Regions from separate parts of the Bradyrhizobium sp. USDA 326 genome, predicted to be linked through region 1. Evidence: riboswitches for the same ligand, from Rfam matches in the RefSeq annotation. Region 1 holds a riboswitch; the other holds the start of a gene.

Region 1 (5,492 bases):
ATGGCGATCATGATGCGCTGGCGCTGGCCGCCGGACAGGCGGTGCGGATAGGAGGCGAAGATGCGCTCGACCTGGGGCAGGTGGACCTGCTCCATCATGTCGAGGATACGCTTCCTCCGCGCTTTCCCGTCGAGATCGGTATGCGCGCGCAGGACCTCGTCGATCTGGCGGCCGACCGGCACCACCGGATTGAGCGCGGTCATCGGCTCCTGGAAGATCATGGCCATCTTGGTCGCGCGAAGCTGGCGCAGGCGGCGGTCGGTCGCGGTGAGCAGCTCCTCGCCGACCAGCTTGATGCTGCCGCCGGTGGGCACCAGCGTGCCCTTCGGCAGCAGGCCCATGGTGGTGAGCGACGTCACCGACTTGCCCGAGCCGCTTTCGCCGACGAGGCACAGCGTCTCGCGTTCGCGCACCTGGATCGAGATGCCGTCGATGATGTTTACGCCCTTCGGCTTCTTGCCGATGGAAACGACGAGGTTGTTGATGTCGAGGATGGTGTTGGTCATGCAATGTCTCCAACGTCGTTCCGGGTTCGGTGCTTCGCAGCGCCCCGGAACGACGGAGTAAAGGATTTCACTTCCCCTCCCGCTGCTTCATGCGCGGATCGAGTGCGTCGCGGGCGGCGTCGCCGATCAGGTTGATGCTGAGGATGGCGATCGAGAGCAAAAGGCCCGGCCAGAAGATCAGCGACGGCTTGATCTGGAAGTACTGGCGGCCCTCGGCCATGATGTTGCCCCAGGTCGGCGTCTCCGGCGAGATGCCGGCGCCGAGGAAGGAGAGGATGGCCTCGGTGAGAATGGCGCTCGCGCAGACATAGGTGCCCTGGACGATCAGCGGTGCGACCGTGTTCGGCATCAGGTGGCGCCACATGATCTTCGGCAGGCTGGAGCCGACCGAGATGGCGGCCTCCACGTAAGGCTCCTCGCGCGCCGACAGCACGACCGAACGTACCAGGCGCGCCACCCGCGGAATCTCAGGGATCGTGATCGCGATCAACACGGTCCAGAGGCTGGCACCGGACAGCGAGACCACGGCGATCGCGAGCAGGATGCTCGGCATCGCCATCAGGCCGTCCATGACGCGCATCAGGACGGAATCGACCAGCTTGAAGAACCCTGAGACGAGGCCGATCGCGAGTCCGATGGCGATCGACAGGATCGCCGAGCCGATGCCGATCAGAAGCGAGATTCGGCCGCCATAGATCACGCGCGACAACAGGTCACGGCCGTAGGCGTCGGTGCCAAGCAGGAATTGTGCAGAGGAGGGCTTGAGCCGCTGCGACGGCGCGAGCTGGATCGGATCGTGGGGCGCGATCAGCGGCGCCAGGATCGAGATCACCACGACCAGCGTGAGAAGGACCGTCGCGGTCGCAATGATGGGCGTCGAGGTGAGAAATCCGAATCGCGGCCGCAGCGGCGACGTGATCGGAATGGACGACTGGGGAAGGGTATCGACTGACATGTTTGTCCTTGTATCCTTGCCTCAGTACCGGATCCGGGGATCGAGCAGGGTGTAGGCGACGTCGATGAGAAGATTGACGACGACATAGATCAGCGACGTCAGGAGGATCATCGCCTGGATCACCGGATAGTCGCGCGCCAGCACCGCATCCACGGTAAGGCGGCCGATGCCGGGGATGTTGAACACGCTCTCGGTGACGACGACGCCGGAGATCAAGAGCGCAAAGCCGGTGCCGATCACGGTGATCACGGGCACCGCGGCGTTGCGCAGCGCATGGCGCATCATCACCGCGACCTCGTTGATGCCTTTGGCGCGCGCGGTACGGACATAGTCCTCGCCGAGCACGTCGAGCATCGCCGCGCGCGTCATGCGCGCGATCAGGGCGATGTAGATGAAGGACAGTGCGCAGGTCGGCAGGATGATGCGCTCGAAGAACGGCCCGAAGCCGTTCGAGATGCTGCGGAAGCCCTGCACCGGCACCCAGCGCAGGTCGATGGCGAAAATCTGGATCAGGACATAGCCGACCACGAACACCGGGACCGAGAAGCCGAGCACGGACAGACCCATCACGAAGCGATCGATCCAGGTGCCGTGCTTCCAGGCCGCGATCACCCCCAAGGGAACGGCGACGATCACGGCGAGGATGATGGTCGACAGCGCGATCGAGATCGACGGCTCGACGCGCTGGCCGATCATCTTCATCACCGGCAGGTTCGAGATCAGCGATGTCCCGAGGTCGCCGTGCAGAAGCTTGTTCACCCAGGTGATGAACTGCACGATCAGGGGCTCGTTCAGGCCGAGCGAGGTGCGGATGCGCTCGAGCCGTTCCGGAGTTGCGTTGTCGCCGGCGAGAATCGCGGCGGGATCGCCGGGCGTCAGCCGCAGAAGCAGGAACACGAACAGCGCGACGACGCCCATCACGGGCACCGCGGCCAGAACGCGGCGAATTAGATAACCCAGCATACACTTATCTCCGGCTACCGAACGTGTGGAACATCGAGGCTCCCGTGAACTCTGTCGTGTCTATCATGCCTAACACTTGGGCTGGAAAGGCCGCTGGAGACGCCGTCCCCTTAGGGCAAATTGTGTGCCAAGGGCTGCGCCGTAGCAAGAGGCCGACATGTCTCCAGTATCGACCACTCAGGATGCATGTCGCAGTTCACGCTCAACCCCAAGTGAAGGTGCCGTCGGTGGAGCGTTGAGGCCGCGCCAGCCGTCGATGGTCTGAGCGATCATCTGCGCCGTTGCTGCCGACAGGGTCCAGCCGAGATGGCCGTGGCCGGTGTTGAAGAACACGCCCGGAATCCGTCCTGCGCGCACGACCGGCATCATGTTCGGCATCATCGGGCGCAGTCCGGCCCACGGCACGACGCGCGACGTTTCGACGGCAGGGAAGTTGCTGCGCACCCAGTCGATCAGCGGCTGCACGCGGTCGGCGCGGATGTCGCGATTGAAGTCGTTGAACTCGGCGGTGCCGGCGACGCGAAAGCGGTCGGCCCCGAGCCGGCTGGTGACGATCTTTGCGGCCTCGTCGAGCAGGCTCACCGTCGGGGTGGCGTTGCGGCTTTCGGCGGTGTCGAGTTGCACGGTGATCGAGTAGCCCTTCACCGGATAGACGTTGAGGCGTTCGTCGAGCAGGGTGGCGAAGTGACGGCTCGCAACGCCCGCGCAGACCACGACGCCGTCCACGTTCAGTGCGCCGCGCCCGGCTCCCACACTGTCGCTCGCGGCCAGATCAGCCCAGCCGATGACGAAGCCGCTGCCGGCACGCGCGATCGAATCGATATTGGCCTCGTGGATGAAGGTCGCGCCACGCCGCTTGCAGGCTTCCGCCAGCCCGCGGGTGAACTTGTGGATATCGCCGGTCGCATCCGACGGCGTGTAGAAGCCGCCATAATAGTCCTTGCGCAGTGTCGGCTCGATGCTGCGGATTTCTTCTGACGTCACCGGGCGGCGGTCGAGGCCGCCTTCCTGCAGCAGTGCGTTGACGCGCAGACCGGATTCGAAGCCGGCCTTGTCACGATAGATGTGGAGGATGCCGCGGCGTTCGAGATCGAAGTCGATCCCTTCGCGTGCCGCGATGTCGAACAGATGCCTGCGCGCTTCGATCGCGAGCCGCGTGGTCTCGATCGTATTGGCGCGGTAGTTGCCGACGTTGGCGACGAACTCGCTCATCCACGAATATTTGTGCCAGTTCGGCCACGGGTTCATCAGCAAGGGCGCGTCGCGCCGGAACATCCAGCGCAAGCCCTTCAGGATCGTCGCCGTGCTGTTCCACACTTCGGCGTTCGATGCGGAGAGCTGCCCGCCGTTGGCGAAGGACGTCTCCATCGCAGCGTAACGGTGCTTGTCGAGCACCGTCACCTCAAAGCCGCGTTCGAGCAGGGCATAGGCGGTCGTCACGCCGGTGATGCCGGCGCCGATGATGGCGATATGGGTCATGATGAGGTTCGGGGCTCCCGTGTTTAGAGTCGGCTAACCGCCGGCCAAAAGCCGTTGGCGGCGCCCCATCTGTCACGGGTACCTGAGAGCTTGATCCGCTGCGGATCTCGCAACGAACTATCCCCTTCGGTGGACGTCACGATTGCCTGAAATCGCGCCGCCTCTCTCCAGATCGTCCTGACGAAACGGTCCTTTTGCCTGAGAGTTTCCGGGGCGGTTGCTCCGTCGGCGCCGCAACGAAAGCCGAAAGCCTTCGCCGCGGTCTCTCCCGCATCGTCGCGTGGACGGCCGAGCAGTACGATACGCCTCATTTTTAGACAAGGCTAAATTTCGACCGTGACTGCCGAGCTATTGTGCAGTGCGAAGTCAGTCTCGTCGTCCCGGGGCGATGCGACAGCATCGAACCCGGAATGACGAGTTCACTACTCCAGCGTCGCCAGCAATCCGGCCATCAGCCGGCCGCGCTCGACCAGGCTATCGACCTCGATGAACTCCTCCAGCGTGTGGCCGTTGCCGCCGCGTACGCCCAGGCCGTCGAGCGTCGGGATTCCCATCGCGCCGGTGAAGTTGCCGTCGGAGCCGCCGCCGGAGCTTGCATGCGGTAATTCCGCGCCGAGCGATTTGGCGATGCCGCGCGCCTTCTCATAGAGCGCCATCGTGCCGGCATCCGGCTCCCAAACCGGACGCGTCACGCCGCGCGTGACCTTGAACGTGACGTCGTTGCTGGTGCCCGACAGCGCCAGCATCCTCTCCACACCGCGGTCGAGATCGGCCTGACGCTTGGCCATGGAGAGCGCTTCGCCGGTCGCGGTCGTTGCAACGCAATTGACCCATTGTCCGCCGTGGACGACGCCGACCGAGAAGGTGCAGTCCTCCGTCGTCATCGCGTCGATGGCGAGGATCTGCCGCGCCATCTCGCGGATCGCCGAGCGTCCCGCCGATAGCGTTGCGCCGGCGTGGCTCGGCCGGCCCGTCGCCTCGAGATTGAAGCGGGCAATGGCGTAACGTCCGGTGGTGACACCGTTGTCGGCGCGGCCGGGCTCGGGCACCAGCACGTATTTGTTGCGCGCCGCCTCCGCCTCGATGATGTCCCGCGTCGAAGGCGTGCCGACTTCCTCATCCGGCGTGAACAGCACGGTGATCGGCAGCGGTGTGGTGAAGGACGCGCGCGCCAGTTGCCGGATCGCTTCCAGCGAGAGGTAATTACCGCCCTTCATGTCGTAAATGCCGGGGCCATAGCACTTGTTGCCCTCGCGCCGCCATTTCAGCTTCTCGATGGTGCCGACCGGATGAACGGTATCCATGTGTCCGGCGATCAGGATGCCCGGCTCGCCCTGCTTGGGATGAGGAAAGCGCGCGCGGATGACGCCGCCAAAGCCCTGGCGGCCCGCGATGCGCTCGATCGTCGCACCCATGATCGCCATATCCCGCGCTGCGATGTCGAGCATGCGGTCCACGGCCCCTGCATCCCAGGTCGGACTTTCGCATTCGACCCAGCCGCGCAGGCCCTCGAGCATCGCCTCGGAATCAAAGGGAAGATTGGCAGGATTCATCTCAATGTCTCTCAAGCTTCGAAAAATGGAACGCGC
Region 2 (5,492 bases), 140 kb from region 1:
CTCGGCGATCTCCTTCCGGATCGCGATCATGGCATCGCAGAAGCGGTCCAGCTCCGCCTTCGATTCGGATTCGGTCGGCTCGATCATCAGCGTGCCCGGCACCGGGAAGCTCATGGTCGGGGCGTGGAAGCCGTAATCGATCAGGCGCTTGGCGATGTCGTCGACGGTGACGCCGGAGGTGGTCTTCAGCGGCCTGGGATCGACGATGCACTCGTGCGCGACGCGGCCCCTGGCGTTCTTGTAGAGCACCGGGAAGTGCGCATCGAGCCTTGCTGCGATGTAATTGGCGTTGAGGATCGCGATCTCGGTCGCGCGCTTCAGGCCTTCGCCGCCCATCATCAGGATGTAGATGTAGGAGATGGTCAGGATCGAGGCCGAGCCGAACGGCGCGGCCGAGACCGGGCCGACCGGAGCGTCGCCTTGTGTTGCCGGACGACCCGGCAGGAACGGGGCGAGATGCGCCTTGACGCCGATCGGGCCCATGCCGGGGCCGCCGCCGCCATGCGGAATGCAGAAGGTCTTGTGCAGGTTGAGATGGCTGACATCGGCGCCGTAATCGCCGGGGCGCGAGAGGCCGACCTGGGCGTTGAGGTTGGCGCCGTCGAGATAGACCTGGCCGCCATGGCCGTGCACGATGTCGCAGATCTCGCGGATGTGCTCCTCGAACACGCCGTGGGTCGAGGGATAGGTGATCATGACCGCGGCGAGATTGTTGGAGTGCTTCTCCGCCTTGGCGCGGAGATCACCAACGTCGACGTCACCGTTCTTCTCGCAAGACACAACCACGACGTCCATGCCGACCATCGCGGCCGAAGCCGGATTGGTGCCGTGCGCGGAGGAGGGGATCAGGCAGATCTTGCGATGGCTCTCTCCGCGCGCGGCATGATAGCCGCGGATCGCGAGCAGCCCGGCATATTCGCCTTGCGCGCCCGAATTCGGCTGCAGCGAGATCGCGTCATAGCCGGTGATGTCGCACAGCCATTTTTCCAGCCGCGCAAACAGCGCGTGATAGCCGCTCGCCTGCTCGCGCGGCACGAACGGATGCAGCGAGGCGAATTCCGGCCAGGTCAGCGGCATCATCTCGGTGGTCGCGTTCAGCTTCATGGTGCAGGATCCCAGCGGGATCATGGCGCGGTCGAGCGCGAGGTCGCGATCGCTGAGCTTGCGCATGTAGCGCAGCATCTCCGTCTCCGAGCGATGCGCATGGAAGACGGGATGGGTCAGGAAAGCGGTGGTCCGCTTCAAGGCGTCCGGCAGCGCCTCGCGCGTCTCGGCGTCGATCTCGGCATAGGCGAGCGTGCCGCCGAAGGCACGCCAGACCGCTTCCACCGTCGCGGGCGTGGTGGTCTCGTCGAGCGCGATCCGCAGGGCGCTGTCACTGACGCCGAGATTGATCTTTTCGCTCGCCGCGCGCGCGACGATCTCGGCGCGCTTGCCGCCGGCATCGACGCTGAGCGTGTCGAAGAAGTTCTCGCTGTCAGGCGCAAAGCCGAGCTTGCGCAAGCCGGTTGCGAGCACGGCGGCGCGGCGATGCACATTGCGCGCGATCTGTGCCAGGCCTTCGGGGCCGTGATAGACCGCATACATCGATGCGATCACGGCGAGCAGCACCTGCGCGGTGCAGATGTTGGAGGTCGCCTTCTCGCGGCGGATGTGCTGCTCGCGGGTCTGCAGCGCGAGGCGGTAGGCAGGCATGCCGCGGGAATCGACGGAGAGGCCGACGATGCGGCCGGGCAGCGAGCGCTTGAGCGCATCGCGCACGGCCATATAGGCCGCGTGCGGCCCGCCATAGCCCATCGGCACGCCGAAGCGCTGCGCCGAGCCGATCGCGATGTCGGCGCCCAACTCGCCGGGCGAGGCGAGCAGCGTCAGCGCCAGCAGGTCGGCGGCAACGATCGCAAGCGCGTCCTTGGCCTTCAGCGCCGCGATGGCGGGCCTGAGGTCGCGCAGCGCGCCGGATGAACCGGGATATTGCAGCAGCGCGCCGAGCACGTCTGATTTGTCGAGATCGGCGAGGGGATCGCCGACGATCAGGGTCCAGCCGAGCGGCTCGGCGCGGGTCCGCATCACGGCCAGCGTCTGCGGATGCACGTCCTTGTCGACGAAGAAAGCCTTCGCCTTCACCTGCGAGTGCCGCTCCGCGAGCGCCATGGCTTCGGCGGCGGCGGTGGCTTCGTCGAGCAGCGAGGCGTTGGCGATGTCGAGCCCGGTGAGGTCGCAGATCATGGTCTGGAAATTGAACAGCGCCTCCAGCCGGCCCTGGCTGATCTCAGGCTGGTAGGGCGTATAGGCGGTGTACCAGGCCGGGTTCTCCAGAATGTTGCGCTGGATCACCGCAGGCAGAATGGTGCCGGAATAGCCCTGGCCGATAAGCGAGGTGAAGACCCGGTTCTGACGCGCAAGCTCGGTCATGTGCGCGATCGCCTCGGTCTCGCTGAGCGGCTTGCCGAGGTCGAGCGGGGCGGCCTGCCGGATCGAAGCCGGCAGCGTCTCCGCCATCAGCGCCTCCACGCTCTTGGCGCCGACGGCCTCCAACATTGCGATGACATCGCGCGCCGAGGGTCCGATGTGGCGGCGGACGAAACTGGCGGCGGTCTCGCCGCTGGATTTACGGTGCGCGGTCATCGTTTGCTCCATCGTCGTTAAGCCGTATGCGCCGTGTAGGCGGCTTCATCCATGAGGCCGCCGAGTTCGCTCTTGTCGGCGATCTTGATCTTGAAGAACCAGGCCTTGCCTTGCGCATCCGAGTTCACCAGCGCCGGCTCGGCGGCAAGCGTCTCGTTGGCCTCGATCACTTCGCCCGAGATTGGCGCGTAGACGTCGGAGGCGGCCTTCACGGATTCCACGACGGCGGCGGCTTCGGCCTTCTTCAAGCTCCGGCCGACCTTGGGCAATTCGACGAACACGACGTCGCCGAGCTGCTGCTGGGCGTAGTCGGTGATGCCGACCGTGGCGGTATCGCCGTCGATCGCGAGCCATTCGTGGTCGGAGGTGTACAGCGTCGTGGTCATTGTCTTGTCCTCAGCGTTTGTAGGTGTTTTTGACGAAGGGCATGGCGGCGACCTGCACGGCTAAGCGCTGGCCGCGCACCTCGGCGAAGAGTTTCGTGCCGAGCGCGCTCAGGTTCGTGGGCACATAGCCCATCGCGACCGGCGCGTTCAGGCTCGGGCCGAAACCGCCCGAGGTGACCTTGCCGATCGGCTCGCCGCCGGCCTGATCGGCAAACAGCAGCGCGCCCTCGCGCACCGGCGCGCGGCCCAGGGCGAGCAGGCCGACACGGCGGCGGGATGCGCCGTTGTCGAAATGCGCAAGGATCTTCCCGGCGCCGGGAAAGCCGCCGGCGCGCATCCCGCCGCTGCGGCGGCTCTTCTGTACCGACCATTCCAGCGCGGCCTCGACCGGCGTGGTCGCGGTGTCGATGTCGTGGCCGTACAGGCAAAGCCCGGCTTCCAGCCGCAGGCTGTCGCGGGCGCCCAGGCCGATCGGCAGCACGTCCGGGTTTTCGATCAGCATCCTGGTCAGGCGCTCGGCCTCCGCAGCGGGAACGGAGATCTCGAACCCGTCCTCGCCGGTGTAGCCGGAGCGCGAGACGAAGCATTTGATGCCGGCGACCTCATGCGGGCCGGCATCCATGAATGTCATCGACGGCGCCTCTGCACACAATTTCGCCAGCGCCGCTTCCGCCTTCGGGCCCTGCAGCGCGATCAGCGCGCGGTCGGCCAGGGAATCGATGACGCAGTCGTCCGCGAGGTGCGCGCGCAGATGCGCCTCGTCCGCGTCCTTGCAGGCGGCGTTGACGACCAGGAACAGGTGATCGCCGAAATTGGCGACCATGAGATCATCGAGGATCCCGCCGTCTGCATTGGTGAACTGGGCGTAGCGCTGCCGGCCCGGTGCGATCGACACGATGTCCTGCGGCACCAGCCGTTCCAGCGCGCGGGCGGCGTCCTCGATCCTGCCCGACTTCGGGCGAAGCGCGAGCTGCCCCATATGGGAGACGTCGAACAGGCCGGCCGCGGCTCGCGTATGGAGGTGCTCCTTCAGCACGCCCGTAGGGTACTGCACGGGCATGTCGTAGCCTGCGAACGGCACCATCTTGCCGCCGAGGGACACATGCAGGGCGTGGAGGGGCGTCTGTCGAAGAGAGTTCTGGTCGTCGGGTAGTGGCATCAAGGGGCCCTCGGCGGTTCCCCGGGGACGATTCCCCGGGCCAACCAGTCGAAGCCCCATCTGTCGCTGTGCCTGAGAGTATTATCCCGTCGGCGGGTGCCACCCGGGTCGTTAGGCCCGTCGGCGCCTCTTTCCAGATGCTGTCAAAGCCACGCGGTCCTTTTGCCTGAGAGTTTCCGGGGCGGTTGCTCCTTCGGCGCCGGCACCAGTGCCGGTCTCTCCCGACGTGGCCGTACGATACAGATAAGTAAAGACCACAGGCCAGCCAAGCCTGTCAACGCGGCGGTTTCGCCTTTTCAACCGGGATTGCGCGCCCGCGGCAACCCTCTGATCTCCTTGCACAGTTTCTGGACACTGAAGCAGGCCTTGTCTAAAAGCGCTCTGGCCCGCAGATATCAGCCCTAACCTCTGGTTTGGATGGCAGGAAGCGGGTCCAAGCACACCCGATTGGATGAACATGAGCGGCGTCAACGAGATCAGGTCGACCTTTCTGAACTTCTTTGCCGAGAACGGCCACGAGATCGTGCCGTCCTCGCCATTGGTGCCGCGCAACGACCCCACGTTGATGTTCACCAATGCCGGCATGGTGCAGTTCAAGAACGTCTTTACCGGCGTCGAGAAGCGGCCCTATCAGCGCGCCACCACGTCGCAGAAATGCGTCCGCGCCGGCGGCAAGCACAACGACCTCGACAATGTCGGCTACACCGCGCGCCATCTCACCTTCTTCGAGATGCTCGGCAACTTCTCGTTCGGCGACTATTTCAAGGAGCGCGCGATCGAGCTTGCCTGGAAGCTGATCACCGGCGAATTCGGACTGAAGAAGGACAAGCTGCTCGTCACGGTCTATTACACCGACGACGAGGCGGCGGGCCTGTGGAAGAAGATCGCGGGCTTCTCCGACGACCGCATCATCCGTATCCCGACCTCGGACAATTTCTGGGCGATGGGCGACACCGGCCCGTGCGGTCCGTGCTCGGAGATCTTCATCGATCGCGGCGAGCATATCTGGGGCGGGCCTCCGGGCTCGCCGGAGGAGGACGGCGACCGCTTCCTCGAATTCTGGAATCTCGTGTTCATGCAGTTCGAGCAGGTGACGAAGGAGGAGCGCCAGCCGCTGCCGCGTCCCTCGATCGACACCGGCATGGGCCTGGAGCGCATGGCCTGCATCCTCCAGGGCGTCGAGAGCGTGTTCGAGACCGACCTGTTCAAGAACCTGATCGATGCGACGGCGTCCGCGCTCGGCACCGGGCCGAACGAGCAGACCGTGGCCTCGTTCCGCGTCATCGCCGACCACTTACGCTCCTCCGCATTCCTCGTTTCCG

What was found. Region 1 has a riboswitch for glycine ahead of ABIG06_RS36510 (D-amino acid dehydrogenase). Riboswitches for the same ligand answer to the same signal wherever they lie in the genome.
Region 2: it holds a riboswitch for glycine, as region 1 does, so the genes downstream of both, gcvT (glycine cleavage system aminomethyltransferase GcvT) here and ABIG06_RS36510 (D-amino acid dehydrogenase) in region 1, are expected to answer to the same signal.

Annotation. Positions count from the first base shown of each region.
Region 1 covers NZ_JBMGQA010000001.1:7,668,795-7,674,286, reverse strand. Annotated here, with positions in the region: gene ABIG06_RS36525 (ABC transporter ATP-binding protein) at 1-506, opposite strand, end outside; gene ABIG06_RS36520 (ABC transporter permease) at 574-1,461, opposite strand; gene ABIG06_RS36515 (ABC transporter permease) at 1,483-2,424, opposite strand; gene ABIG06_RS36510 (D-amino acid dehydrogenase) at 2,602-3,903, opposite strand; glycine riboswitch at 3,971-4,076, opposite strand; glycine riboswitch at 4,080-4,184, opposite strand; gene ABIG06_RS36505 (M20/M25/M40 family metallo-hydrolase) at 4,326-5,456, opposite strand.
Region 2 covers NZ_JBMGQA010000001.1:7,805,396-7,810,887, reverse strand. Annotated here, with positions in the region: gene gcvP (aminomethyl-transferring glycine dehydrogenase) at 1-2,625, opposite strand, end outside; gene gcvH (glycine cleavage system protein GcvH) at 2,643-3,011, opposite strand; gene gcvT (glycine cleavage system aminomethyltransferase GcvT) at 3,022-4,170, opposite strand; glycine riboswitch at 4,316-4,404, opposite strand; gene alaS (alanine--tRNA ligase) at 4,628-5,492, shown strand, end outside.